3 regions of the Anaerobacillus sp. 1_MG-2023 genome follow, and region 1 is predicted to be linked to each of the others. Evidence: riboswitches for the same ligand, from Rfam matches in the RefSeq annotation. Region 1 holds a riboswitch; each other region holds the start of a gene.
What was found. A riboswitch is a leader RNA that binds a small molecule or an ion and turns the genes downstream of it on or off. The one in region 1 is predicted to bind lysine.
Positions count from the first base shown of each region.

Region 2: another riboswitch for lysine. It lies ahead of Q4550_RS09290 (aspartate kinase); the one in region 1 lies ahead of lysA (diaminopimelate decarboxylase).
Region 3: another riboswitch for lysine. It lies ahead of Q4550_RS20135 (Na+/H+ antiporter NhaC family protein); the one in region 1 lies ahead of lysA (diaminopimelate decarboxylase).

Region 1 is NZ_JAUORD010000002.1:310,078-314,984, reverse strand. Features, by position in the region: gene Q4550_RS05400 (peptidylprolyl isomerase) at 15-452, opposite strand; gene lysA (diaminopimelate decarboxylase) at 545-1,864, opposite strand; lysine riboswitch at 1,966-2,153, opposite strand; gene Q4550_RS05390 (spore germination protein) at 2,200-3,693, opposite strand; gene spoVAEA (stage V sporulation protein SpoVABEA) at 3,674-4,252, opposite strand; gene spoVAE (stage V sporulation protein AE) at 4,258-4,608, opposite strand; gene spoVAD (stage V sporulation protein AD) at 4,608-4,907, opposite strand, start outside.
Region 2 is NZ_JAUORD010000004.1:148,098-153,004, reverse strand. Features, by position in the region: gene Q4550_RS09300 (glycosyltransferase family 39 protein) at 1-71, shown strand, start outside; gene uvrC (excinuclease ABC subunit UvrC) at 149-1,930, shown strand; lysine riboswitch at 2,010-2,198, shown strand; gene Q4550_RS09290 (aspartate kinase) at 2,443-3,678, shown strand; gene Q4550_RS09285 (YslB family protein) at 3,709-4,152, opposite strand; gene Q4550_RS09280 (succinate dehydrogenase cytochrome b558 subunit) at 4,460-4,907, shown strand, end outside.
Region 3 is NZ_JAUORD010000015.1:77,347-82,253, forward strand. Features, by position in the region: gene Q4550_RS20115 (sulfite exporter TauE/SafE family protein) at 1-117, shown strand, start outside; gene Q4550_RS20120 (bifunctional metallophosphatase/5'-nucleotidase) at 133-1,521, shown strand; gene Q4550_RS20125 (YunC family protein) at 1,615-1,908, shown strand; gene yunB (sporulation protein YunB) at 2,046-2,816, shown strand; lysine riboswitch at 2,975-3,155, shown strand; gene Q4550_RS20135 (Na+/H+ antiporter NhaC family protein) at 3,306-4,883, shown strand.

The DNA of each region.
Region 1 (4,907 bases):
TTTAAGAGTCTGATCTATTCTTCGTCCCAGACTTTTACTTCTTTCATTACGTCACCCTGTTTAACGCGAAGAACCGTATCCATTCCTTCTGTTACTTGACCAAAAACGGTATGAACGCCGTCTAGGTGAGGCTGAGGTTCATGAACTAGGAAAAACTGACTGCCGCCCGTGTTTTTACCAGCATGTGCCATAGACAATGAGCCTGCTACGTGTTTATGAGGGTTACCTTCTGTTTCACAGTCAATTGTATATCCTGGTCCACCCATTCCAGAACCTGTAGGATCTCCGCCTTGAGCAACAAAACCTGGGATTACGCGGTGGAAGTTCACACCGTTGTAGAAACCTTCATTTGCAAGTTTCTCAAAGTTAGCAACAGTGTTAGGTGCTGCTTCTGGATAAAATTCAATTTCAATAACTTCTCCATTTTCAAATGCAATTGTTCCTTTTTTCATAAATAAATCCTCCTGCACTAACAATTTTCTTAAAAGCTCTTTCATTATAGCACAGACTGAAGCTGTTCCATATCATTTATGCTTTTCAACTATTATTTTGATATAATCGCTTGTTTTAATGGCAAATCATGTCGAACTAAATCCTCGTATGACTCTCTCTCAACAACAAGGTTTGCCTCACCATTTTCAACAAAAACTACAGCCGGTCTTGGTAATCTATTGTAGTTATTTGCCATGGAATAACCATATGCCCCCGTTGAAAAAACAGCCATTGTATCGCCAGCAATCGCTCGCTGTAACTGGCAATCCCAAATTAACATATCACCTGATTCACAGCACTTTCCTGCTACAGAGTATAGGTGATCTTTTGCTTCATTCATTCGATTTGCTATTGTGGCTTCATATTTTGCCTGATAGAGAGCAGGGCGTAAATTATCCGTCATCCCTCCATCTACAGCGAGGTAATGTCTCAACTCTGGAACATTTTTGTGTGAACCAACCGTATATAACGTTAGTCCAGCTTCTCCTACTAGTGAACGCCCAGGTTCAATCCAGATCTCAGGCATGTTCATTTGCCCTGTTACCTGATTTCTGATTGTTTCAATCATAGCTTCAATGTAGTTCCCTACTGGTAGTGGGTGATCTTCGCTCGTATATCGGATTCCAAATCCTCCACCAAGGTTAAGGACTTCAGGCTCAAAACCATAGGCATCGTACCATGTTGTAAGATAGCTATAGATCTTTTCAATCGCCATTACAAAGCCATTTGTTTCAAAAATTTGTGAGCCTATATGACAATGAAGTCCAAGAAGATGAATAGCACTCATTTTTGTTACATCCAATATCGCGCGTTCTACCTGACCACTCTGTAAATCAAAACCAAATTTGGAATCTTCTTGGCCTGTTAAAATATAATCATGCGTATGTGCTTCAATACCTGGTGTTATACGCAGCAGCACATTAGCTTTCACATTTTTTTCTTCTGCAATTTGCTCAAGTAGAGATAATTCGTAAAAATTATCAACAACGAAGCAACCTATTTCTGCATCAAGCGCCATTCTAATTTCAGATTCACTTTTGTTATTTCCATGAAAATGAATGCGCTCCACGGGAAAACCCGCCTTCAAAGCAGTATAAAGCTCTCCACCGGATACAACATCTAAACTTAATCCTTCTTCTTCTGCAAGTTGGATCATTGCCATACATGAAAAGGCCTTACTAGCATAAGCTACTTGATAGTTTACATTTTCACGTTCAAAGGCACTTCGAAACGCCCTTGCTTTATCTCGAATCATGGCCACGTCATAAACATATAACGCAGTGCCAAATTTTTTTCCTAATTGGACCGTATCGATCCCTCCAACTGTTAGATGCCCCTCTTCTGAAATTGCAGATGTACTGTATAAATTCACAATCATTTCTCCCCTCTCGCTTATATAAATGCGAGCTCCCTCCACACAATAAGAAAAACAGCCAACTTTATAGATAGGCTGTTTTTCTCCGTATCCTCACGAGTTGGATTAGCTCACCACTGAAAGAAATCCATCCTCCAGTGACAGTCTGCAACTTATTCAGCAGCAGCCCAGCAAGAAAAGAATGGGTCCTTTCTCACTTCGGCAAATTGACCTTTCTGATATCGTCTTCGCATTCCATTCTATGCTCAGATATCTTACTCATTCGTTTTGCGCCTCTATCCCCATTACGTTCAATGAGGTCTATTCGATTAAGAAATAAATTATCATACTTTTTAAGATTCGGCAAGTGGTTTGTCCGGCTGCTTCGTTTCATTCTGGGGCTCTGTAATACTTGGACGCAGTTTTGTCAAAGGAACAGAAACGCGAATTAGCACTTGAATAAACGCTTTTGCATTAAAAGGAATGAATGGCCATAAATAAGGTGTATTTAATGGCTTTAAGGCGACTAGGAAGAGAATAATAGCTGTCACGCCTATTATATATCCTGGAACTCTGAAGAAAAAGACAAGGAAAAGTAGTAATAATCTAACTAGTTTGTTCGCTATTGATAACTCATAACTGGGCGTTGCGTAAGAACCTATAGCCGCAATAGAAACATACAGAATAACTTCTGGCACAAATAATCCTACATCGATAGCAATTTGACCAATTAATACAGCTGCAATTAAACCCATCGCTGTAGAAAGCGGGGTAGGCGTATGAATGGCGGCCATTCTCAGCGTTTCGATCCCAATTTCTGCAAGAATGATTTGAATAAATATCGGTACATTCGTTTCATCATTTGGCCCAATAAAATCAATCGATTTAGGCAACAACCCTGGTTCATATACCGCCAATAACCACAGGGGAAGTAACAATAGCGCTGCTAGCATTCCTCCAAAGCGGACCCATCTCAAGAATGCACCAGGTAATGGAGCTTCCCTGTATTCTTCTGCATGTTGAACATGGTGGAAAAAGGTTGTTGGTGTAATAATAACACTCGGAGAAGTATCAACGATAATTAAGACATGCCCTTCTAACAAATGGGATGCGGCTACATCTGGCCTTTCCGTATATCGTACAAGTGGAAAAGGATTTCCCGCCTGATGCACTAAAAACTCTTCGACAGTTTTATCAGCCATAGGAATACCATCAATATTAATTTCTTTTAGTTTTTTCTTAATGATTTCTACTAAGTTTGGGTTAGCTACATCCTGAATATAAGTGATACACACATCCGTTTTAGAACGCTCTCCGATTTGAAATATTTCATTACGCAAACGACCATCTCTAATACGCCTTCTAGTAAGTGCAGTATTCTCAATAATATTTTCTGTGAAACCGTCTCTAGAACCTCTAATCACTTTCTCAGTGTCTGGCTCCTGAGGCGTTCTACCTGGATACTTTCGAACATCAATAATGTAAGCAATCTCTTCGCCTTCCATAAATACAGCGATCAGTCCAGAAAGAACTTGATCGACGACCTCATCGAACGTCTCTACTTTTGTTACTTGCTGATGGGGCAAATGATTATGGATAACTTGCTCGAATTTAACGGTCAAGCGATGATGATCATCTAATTCCATCAATTCACGCATGATCTCAACAATGATTGATGTATCACATAATCCAGTACAATAATAGAATTGTATTTCTTTATTCAAAATCTTGAGTTTACGTACACCTACGTCAAAACTTTCCCCAATGCCAATTGATTTTTTCAAGAATTCTTCATTTTCTTTTAATTTTTTAAATATTTCTTGTTTGTTATTCATTTTTGTTGTCATAGAAACCGCTCCTTTCAAGCAGAATTTGAACGGCTTTCAATGTTATAGGCGACCCAACCTCCGGATCATCAAGTCCAGACATTTTACCTATATCACCGACACCTATAATAATAGGGACATTCAGTTTATCTAAAATAGATACAGTATCCCCATCTATTCTCCCAGCTTCCATATCAGCAAATCCATTCTTATCAACACCGAAATGTGTTAATTCACCATCCCTATCAATGGAAACATCTACTCTCGTCCATTCAGAGAAGTGTGTTCTCGAGGCAACTGCAATCGCACCAAGTAGTTCAACATCTTCATCCTCAGCCACAGCCTGCATCGCTAGTTCTCCATAACCTTCACCCGGAAAACCACTATCATCAAACATTACAAAGATTGGATCGTGTGGAGCTTCTTTAATTAGGGAAATAATTTCATAACCAGCAAGCGGGGTAGGATTTCCTGCTGATTGGCTAATGCATCTCCCGCCAATATCCGAAGCCACTTTTTCAATTGCTTTTTGCGCGTAAAGATCTCCATCAGTAACGAAAATAACCCGCCGCTTGTTCAATTCATTCACCCCTTTGGTTTGAATATAATGGCTATGATAAATCCGAAAACAATAGCTGATGAAATTCCAGCTGAAGTTAACTGAAATATCCCCATTGCAATGCCTATAAATCCATGTTCCTCTCCTTGCTGCATCGCCCCATGTAGCAAGGAATGTCCGAAGCTCGTAATTGGCACTGTCGCACCAGCTCCTGCGAATTCAATCAGTCGATCGTATATACCAAACCCGTCAAGAATCGCTCCAGCCACAACAAAAGATGACATGACATGAGCTGGTGTTAATCTAAAAATATCGAGCAATAACTGACCTACAACACAAATGGCTCCTCCTACTGCAAAAGCAATGAAGTATTCCACTATTCCTCACCTCCAACTCGCTCAAAAACCACTGCATGAGCGATAGCAGGCATACTTTCTTTCTGCTGCACCATAACGGGGCTATGCAAGCATCCTGTAGCTGTAACAAGAATTTTTGAATACTTCCCTTGTTTTAGAAGCTCTATGAGATGACCATACGTAACAACCGCCGAACAGGCACATCCACTTCCACCTGCGAATACTTCTTTCTGGTCTGGACGATAGATCATTAACCCACAATCATTATGATTATTAGTAATGTCAAACCCTTTCTCAAGCAATAAATCACGAACAATCGG
Region 2 (4,907 bases), on a different contig from region 1:
AAGAATTCCATTCCTCCATATTGTATGATCCTGTCTATCATGACATTGTTTTATATGAGTTCTTAAGATAATAGAAAATTGAGGTAATGTGTTACAATGAGAGGGGAACATAGATACGCCTTGAAAAGGAGTAGTGAGGTGAGGCAGCATGGAACAACATCTTAAAAATAAGCTAGCGATCCTTCCTGACCAGCCCGGGTGTTATTTAATGAAAGATCGCCAGGGAACGATTATTTATGTTGGGAAGGCAAAGGTGCTAAAAAATAGAGTCAGATCTTATTTTAGTGGATCACACGACGGAAAAACGCAGCGGCTTGTAAGTGAAATACGTGATTTTGAGTATATCGTAACCTCCACAAATCTTGAAGCTCTTATACTTGAACTTAATTTAATCAAAAAACATGATCCGAAATATAATGTGATGCTTAAAGATGATAAAAGCTATCCTTATATAAAAATAACGGCAGAAGAACAGCCCCGCTTAATTACGACACGTAAAATAAAAAAAGATAAAGGTAAGTATTTTGGACCATATCCGAATGCTTATGCAGCTAGTGCAACAAAGAAGCTTTTGGACAGACTATATCCTTTACGTAAATGTCGTAAAATGCCTGATCGCGTCTGTCTTTATTATCATATAGGCCAGTGTCTGGCTCCATGTGTCAACGACGTGTCTAAAGAGCAAAATAAAGAGATGATTGACGGGATTACGCGTTTTCTAAACGGAGGTCACCAGGAAGTTAAAGAAGACATAGAAAGAAAGATGACCACAGCATCTGAGAACATGGATTTCGAGCGAGCAAAAGAGTTTCGCGATTTAATGTTTCATATTGATAAAGTTATGGAAGTGCAAAAGATCCAATCTAACGATGGTATTGATCGGGATATTTTCGGTTATAGTTTCGACAAAGGATGGATGTGTGTTCAAGTTTTCTTTGTACGACAAGGGAAGTTAATTGAGAGAGATGTTTCTCTTTTTCCTTTCTATAATGATGCCGAAGAAGATTTTTTAACTTATATCGGTCAGTTCTATCTTCAACAAAATCATCCTAAGCCAAAAGAAGTACTGCTTCCTCAGGAGGTTAATGCTCAGATGGTAGAAGAACTTCTACAAATTCCTGTTCATCAGCCAAAACGAGGCAAGAAAAAAGAGCTTGTGGAGCTTACAATGAAGAACGCGACCATTGCCATTAATGAGAAATTTTCATTAATTGAACGCGACGAGAAAAGAACGATTGATGCTGTTGAAAACTTGGGAGAAAAGCTTAATATAGAAGCTCCACTTAGAATTGAAGCTTTTGATAACTCGAACATTCAGGGAACGAACCCTGTATCCGCTATGGTTGTTTTTCTTGATGGAAAGCCAAAGAAAAATGAGTATCGCAAGTACAAAATCAAAACTGTGGAAGGACCAAACGATGTAGGTTCTATGAAAGAGGTTGTGAGAAGAAGATATTCAAGAATGCTTAAGGAAAATGGTCCGCTTCCTGACTTAATTATTATTGACGGCGGAATAGCTCAAATACAGGCGTCACAGGATGTGCTCGAGAATGAGCTTGGTCTAGACATACCGGTTTGTTCGCTGACGAAAGATGAGAAACATAAAACGTCTCATCTTCTTATTGGTGATCCTCCAGAGGCTGTTTATCTACCAAGAAATAGTCAGGAATTCTACCTGTTGCAAAGGATTCAAGATGAAGTACACCGATTTGCGATTACGTTTCATCGACAGCTTCGAGGGAAATCGATGCTTAAGTCAAGTCTTGACGATATTCCCGGTATCGGAGAGAAGAGAAAAAAGAAGCTGCTAAATCATTTTGGATCGATTAAAAAGATGAAAGAAGCGAGCGTTGAAGACTTACACAACGCAGGACTACCAATGAATGTTGCAGAGGAAGTAATCGCTCGATTTGAAAGTCAATCAAACTAATTTGTAAGAACATGTTGCGGCATTCACGTAAGTTCGTTATAATGAGTGAAATTTAATAGTTCCACACTTCGAAAGTTGAAGTGATGGTAGAGGCGCAAAAACCAACAGTAAGCTTACTGAAGAGTGTTAAGACTCAGTGATAGGAGCTGAAAGGGGGATTTGCCGAAGTGGAAAGACGCTTATCCGTCTGAAGCTGGATCTGTATTGAATAAGTGCAGAGCTGTCATCCAATACCTACCCGGGAATTGGATGGAGAACTATCTCACAAAGGGACGTTTTCTTGGATTTGTTATGAAAACAACAGTGAGGTTTTTCTCATTGTTGTTTTTTTATACTTTAATAAACGCTTTACAGGTTTAAAGTATAAAAAAATGAAGGCTATCGCTATTTCAATCTGGTGAGTGGCCGAGTTTTTAATATCCATTTCGACTCTTAGTTAGTGAGTGTTTGTAACGTGCGATATTAACGCACTATGAGGGATAACGAGCTGCATGAAAGAAAGGATGGAGAGAGTGGGACTACGCGTATTGAAATTCGGAGGCACGTCTGTTGGAGATGTTGAGAAAATCAAAAATGTTTCCAAAAGGCTTATGGAAGCTGTAAATAATGGAGATGAGGTTGTTGCGGTTGTTTCAGCGATGGGCAAAACAACGGATGAGCTTTTAGGATTATCAAAAGGGATAACAGCTACACCGTCTGCAAGAGAGCTTGATATGCTTCTAACGACTGGAGAACAAGTGACAACAGCGCTTCTTTCAATGGCATTAAATGAAGAAGGGTACGATGCCATTTCATTGACTGGCTGGCAAGCAGGAATTAAAACAGAGTCGCTACACGGCAATGCAAGAATCCTCGATATTGATGCTTCACGTATGAATCAACACCTTGCTGAGGGAAAAATTGTGATAGTAGCAGGATTCCAGGGGCTAACTGATACGTATGACATCGCAACGCTAGGGCGAGGTGGTTCCGATACAACAGCTGTGGCGATTGCAGCAGCTCTTAAAGCGGATCGTTGTGAGATTTATACAGATGTAGATGGTGTGTATACGACAGATCCTCGATATGTGAAGGGTGCAAGAAAGCTTTCTACGATTTCTTATGATGAAATGCTTGAACTTGCTAACCTTGGGGCTGGTGTCTTACATCCTAGAGCGGTTGAGTTTGCAAAAAACTATAACATCTTGCTTGAGGTCCGCTCGAGCTTTACGAATGAACCTGGAACGCTAATTGAGGAGGTCGTATCAATGGAACAAAATTTGGTGGTTAGAGGTCTGGCTTTTGAAAGTAACGTAACGAAAATAACAATTTCGGGTTTGCCGAATGAGATTACAACACTTCCTTCCTTGTTCTCATCTCTTGCGGCAAATGGTATTAATGTAGATGTGATCATTCAAAGTACAGGAGAGAAAAATACAACGAGTATCTCATTTTCAATTGAAACTGCCTCTCTTGAATTAACTCTTGATGTGCTCCGTCGCATTAAAGTGAAACTTCCCTACGAACATATTTATCACGAATCAGAACTTGCTAAGGTATCGATAGTAGGATCAGGTATGATTTCTAACCCTGGTGTTGCGGCACAAATGTTTGAAGTGCTTGCTGAACACGGGGTAGAAATGAAGATGGTGAGTACATCAGAAATCAAAGTGTCAACGATCGTTCCAGAAGATAAAATGATTTATGCTATTGAGTCGCTACACGATAAATTTCAACTAGATGAAAGAACCCCTGTTAAACAAATGTAATCAAAAAGGAGACCACATGTGGTCTCCTTTTTATTCAATCTGATCTTTTGGGTCCCATTTTACTGTGAATTGAATTTCATTCTTTTTATCAGTTTCATAGGCTTCAGCGATGCAACGAAGCATATTTTGATATTGTTCAGCAAGAAAACCTGCTTCAAGTTGATAACAAGCATTTCGACTAGTACTTCTTCGCTCAGTGATAAGAGCTGACTGAAGATCAAACGTTACTTCATTCTTTTTTTCTTGTGCAATTGATAATTTACCCCATCCAGCACGCTGAAAAAAATCCTCGATCTCTTCTCGAGTGGAGAGCGGGAATTGCCTGGCCATTTCTTTTCCAGTCCAATATAAAACAGCCGGCTGTTCACTTCCAAGAAGTTCAGGAATAAGAACTTCTCTATAAAATTCATATCCAAAAGCAGTTGTTTCTATTTCATGACTATAATCAATCGAGTTTGTGCGCTTCTTAAACATAAATTCCTCCCAGCTTTTCTACAAAATAATTATAACGTTTTATCGACAAATCCTCCATAGAACCATAGATAGAATTTATTTATATAGAAAGCGTATTCAATTGAGATATACTCAGGTGTTGTAAGGGAATTTTGAAAAATCTAAATGTACACGTTTTCTTGACGGTCCTAAATGATGGGAGTACAATGGGTATGTCACAATATAATCGACAGAAAGCGATGATTTCTGTGCATGCAAAGACTTCTTTATTAGAAAAAATGCACTGGCAGATGGTAGCTTAACAACTTAAAAGGGGGACACACAAAACATGGCCGCAAGTCGAGACTTTGTAAGCCGAAAATTGCATTCGCTTCTAGGAGTAATTCCGCTCGGACTTTATGTTACTCAGCATCTTACTGTTAACTATTTTGCAACAAGAGGGCCCGAGGCGTTTAATGACGCAGCTCATTTTATGGAGAGCCTTCCTTACAGGTATTTGCTTGAAATTTTCGTTATTTTCTTACCGCTCTTATTCCATGCGATTTACGGCGTTTATATCGCGTTTCAATCCAAAAACAACGTAAGTCGATATGGCTATTTACGTAACTGGATGTTTTATTTGCAGCGGATTTCTGGCGTTATCGTATTAATATTTGTAACTTGGCACGTCTGGCAAACGAGAATACAGGCTGCGATGGGAGCAGAAGTAAACTTCCAAATGATGGCTGATATCTTGTCTAATCCAGGAATGATGATCTTTTACATCGTTGGTGTAC
Region 3 (4,907 bases), on a different contig from region 1:
GCAAAATGCGGTTCATTTATTAATCAGAAACTTTCGGACAAATCAGTGGTTGTTATTTTACGATGGATGTTAATCATTGTAGGTGTCCGATTAATCTGGCAGGGAACGATGGGATAAGAAAGGAAGAGTGTCTTGACTTCTAGAACATTACAATTTTATTATACAAACGATCTTCACAGTCATTTCGCAAATTGGTCAAAAGTCTCTTCATATTTGAAAGAGAAGAAGCGAATGCATGAGCTTCAAGGGACACCTTATCTCCTTCTTGATTTAGGAGATCACTCTGATAAGGTGCATCCAATGACAGAAGGAACTGTCGGGAAAGGTAACGTTCAGTTACTGAATGAGCTGGAATATGATTATGCCACTATCGGTAACAATGAGGGTATTACCTTTTCAAAAAAAGAACTAGAAGAACTTTATTCAGACGCGAAGTTCGAGGTAATTGTTGCCAATCTCTACCACCAAAATGGTACAAGGCCTTCCTGGGCTGTACCTTATAAGATCCATGAGTTAAATGGCATTAAAGTAGGAATTATTGGTGTTACCATCCCTTATGAACAATTCTACTCACTACTTGGATGGCAGATAGATTCTCCTTTCCATTTCTTACAGTCCCTCATTGATGAAGTACGCAGTCAATCAGATGTTGTCGTATTGATGTCTCATATGGGTTTAGGTAATGATGAACAGCTAGCAAGGGAAATGAAGGGGCTTGACGTTATTATTGGAGCCCATACCCATCATGTGCTGAAGCATGGCATCCTTGTAGAAGATACGCTTATTACTCAGTCTGGTAAAAACGGGAATTACGTTGGAGAAGTTTCGATTTGTTTTGATATGGAAACAAAGAAAGTGATTGAGAAGGAAGCATATTCAATAACCGTCCGGAATCGGAAAGAAGACGAGGAAGCGAAGGCGATGATTCAACAACTAAGTATCGATGCACATAAGATGCTTGAAGAGGTCGTATGTCGTCTTGAACAGCCTCTTGAATCTGAATGGTTTCAACGCTCGGTTCTAGCTGATGAGTTAGCTGCCGCTCTTAGAGAGTGGTGTGGAGCGGATATTGGCATGATTAATGCTGGTATGTTGCTTGATGGGTTACCAGAAGGAAATGTATCAAGAGAAGATCTTCATCGCATTTGCCCTCATCCTGTTAATCCTTGCAAAGTGGTGTTAAAAGGAAGTGAGTTACGAGAAATCATCTCTTATTCTATGTCAGATGAAATAGTGAATTTAAGTTTTAAAGGTCTCGGTTTCAGAGGTGAGGTAATGGGGATTATGGCATTTGATGGACTTGAGGTTACCTCTGTCAAAATGGACGACGGCCTCTATCATGTAACAGATGTTTTTCACAACGGAAAGAAGCTTGTTTCTGATGAAGAATATGCCGTTGCGACGGCTGATATGTTCACATTTGGGAAATTCTATCCTCAAATGAAGCATGCTAAAAAGAAATACTTTTTACCTGAAATGCTTCGAGATCTCCTTGCATGGCGTTTAGAAAATAGACATTAAAATTTTCAGCGTTTGATTGTCAAACATGCTCTTTGTCTCATATAGATATAGTGATATTCATTCAGGTCAGGAGGCGGGAATGACGTGATCACTATGTCACCAATCTTGATTGACGGTCATCCTTTTATAGCGGTAAGTATGCAGCTTCCGAAAACGAATTTTCTAGCGGTCATGAATGACAATGGGTATATCATGTGCGGCGCACTCGATGTAGCCTTACTTAATGAAAAGTTAAGCGACCGAAAGATTATCGCAGGAAGAGCTGTTGGTGTACGGTCTATTGAACAACTGCTTGATGCACCGCTCGAATCTGTTACGCTTGAAGCAGAAGCGCGAGGCATTACGATTGGAACTAAGGGTAGAGACGCGATGCTTAAGATGATGTGAAGAAAGCCGTAGCACTTGCTACGGCTTTCTTTTCGATTATGACACATCTAGTAGCTTGATTTTGGCTCTTTCTAGGAAATTGTCCATACTTCTCTTCTCCATGGCATATACATGAAGAAGAGAAGGGAGGGTTCACGTTGTTTCGAACTCGCAGAAAATTCTTTAGAAAGGGACCGCTTCCCTTTCGATATGTTTTTGTCATCTCCTTTATTATTTTTATCTTTACTACGGTTCAAGGATTATGGATTGTTAATAAAGGAATTGAACCAAGCTTAATCAGTATTGCTGAAACAAAAACACGTCAAGTTGCTGCGCAAGCAATAAATGATGCCATTTCAAAGAAGATCGCAGACGGTATTGACGTTGAGAATTTAATTATCGTTCATGGTAATGATTCCGAAAAAGTACCAAGTTATAGCTTTAACTCGCAAGTTTATAATCGATTGATTTCAGAGGCCACAGAACGAGTTCAAACTTATTTAGATTATGTTGAAGCTGGTGATTTAGATAAGCTGGAAACCTTTAAGAATGATATAGATATCGATTACGAAGGTACCGAAAATCAACAAGGAATCGTATACTCTATACCTTTAGGGATGGCTACAAATAATGTTCTTCTCTCAAATTTTGGACCGAGGATTCCAGTGCGGTTTGAAATGATTGGAGATGTGGTTTCTAATATTGATACAAAGGTGAAAGAAACGGGAATTAACAACACGTATCTTGAGGTGTATATCAATATTAAAGTTGAGATGAACGTAATTATCCCTTTCTCTACAAAGAATACTGAGGTGTCGAACTCCGTAAAAATCGGGGATCTATTTATTCAGGGAGACGTTCCTTATTATTATAATGGTGATAATGGAAATGGTGGGAATCCATCGATCGTTTTGCCAAAGCCCGATTAAGACAAGGAACCCCATTATTCATCGTCATTGTTAAATGTCGATAGATAAGAAAATAGTTCCTTTCTAATAGAAATATCTCTGGAACAATCTACAATTGCACAAACAACGAAAGTAAGGTATACTTTAAAACTGAACTTAATATTGTTCCTTATCTTATACGATGAGGTAGAGGAGCAGATCCTCATGAGTACGTGTTGGGAGAATGACACCAATGATCAGCATCGAAAGGGAGATCTGCCGAAGCATAAATAACGGTCACATTATTTATGTTGGGGCGACATTGAAGAAGTGTCGAACTGTCATTATGAGTCTAACTTGTAATGGAGAACTACTGATCGGGGTGGACACTTAACATTGACTCGGTGAAGCGAGCAATGATAGGACCAATCCTATCATTGCTCGCTTTTTTGCATACAAACACGACAAGAAGGTTGAGGGATAGGCGTCCATTCCGGTTATGATGACCAATCATTTATTAGGAGGATATTCATGGAGAATTCAGTTCTATCCATTATTCCACCACTCGTAGCTTTGCTAATGGTAGTGGTGACTAGAAAAGTGCTTCCTTCTCTAGGAGTAGGCATTATTCTTGGTGCGCTAATGATCAACAATTGGAGTGTACCAAATTCATTAGAAGAAATTTATACAATCGTAAAAGGGATCTTCATTGATTCCGAGAGCGGTGGTTTAAATACTTGGAACATGTACATTATTTTCTTCCTACTTTTATTAGGTATGATGACGGCCTTTATTTCGATCTCAGGTGGAAGTCGCGCATTTGGCGAGTGGGCCATGAAACGCGTGAAAACAAGAGTAGGCGCCCAGATTGTCACAGCGGTATTTGGTATTATTATTTTTATTGATGATTACTTTAATTCGCTCGCAGTTGGAAACGTTAGTAGACCGATTACGGACAGGCACAATGTTTCAAGGGCAAAGCTTGCCTATATCATTGATTCAACTGCAGCACCAATGTGTATTATTTCCCCTATTTCAAGCTGGGGGGCTTATATCATCGCGTTAATTGGTGGTGTATTAGCAACGCATAGCATTACAGGTGTTGGCGCGTTAGAAGCTTTTATCAGAATGATTCCAATGAATTTGTATGCTCTCTTCGCACTGGCGATGGTGTTCTTTGTTAGTTATTTTGACATTAATCTTAAGGCGATGAGAGTACATGAAGACCGTGCACAGAAAACAGGAGAAGTGCTTGATCCGAATCAAGGTGCCGTACCTGGTCAAACATCTGGACTACCTGAAAGTGAGAAGGGGAAAGTAGCTGATCTTGCATGGCCCATTATTATGCTAATTACTGGTACTGTTACGTTTATGATCATTACAGGAATCCAGGCTGTTAGCGGAACGGATACAGCCGTGACAGCTTTGTCTGTCTTTGAAAATACAGACGTTGCTGCTTCTCTCCTTTATGGTGGAATTATTGGACTTATAACTTCTCTCCTCTTCTTCTTTCCAAAAAGAATGGGTGGAGCGGTTCTTGGAAAAGGAATTTGGGAAGGCATTAAATCAATGCTTCCAGCCGTATACATTCTTTTCTTTGCATGGACATTGATTGAAATTATCGGCTCGCTAGGAACTGGTAAGTATCTTGCAGGACTTGTTAATGACCATATTGTGATTGGCTTCTTACCAGCTATTTTGTTCCTACTTGCAGGTGTTATGGCGTTTGCAACGGGAACTTCGTGGGGAACATTTGGCATTATGCTTCCGATCGCAGGAGAGATTGCCGCTGCTACGGATCCTACCTACATGCTTCCTGTACTTGCCGCTGTTCTTGCAGGAGCTGTATTTGGAGATCACTGCTCACCAATTTCGGATACAACGATTCTTTCTTCCACAGGCGCAGGTAGTCACCATATCGATCATGTGATGACCCAGTTGCCTTATGCATTGCTCGTTGCAGGTATTTCTATACTAGGATATTTGGTTCTTGGCTTTACTGGTAGTTCCATTCTTGGTCTTGTGGCAACAGCGATTCTATTCGGATTATTAATTTTCATGCTAAAAGGAAAATATGCCAACAGACCAGTTGAAATGGCAAATCATTAATCAAACAGGAGGATATTCCTCCTG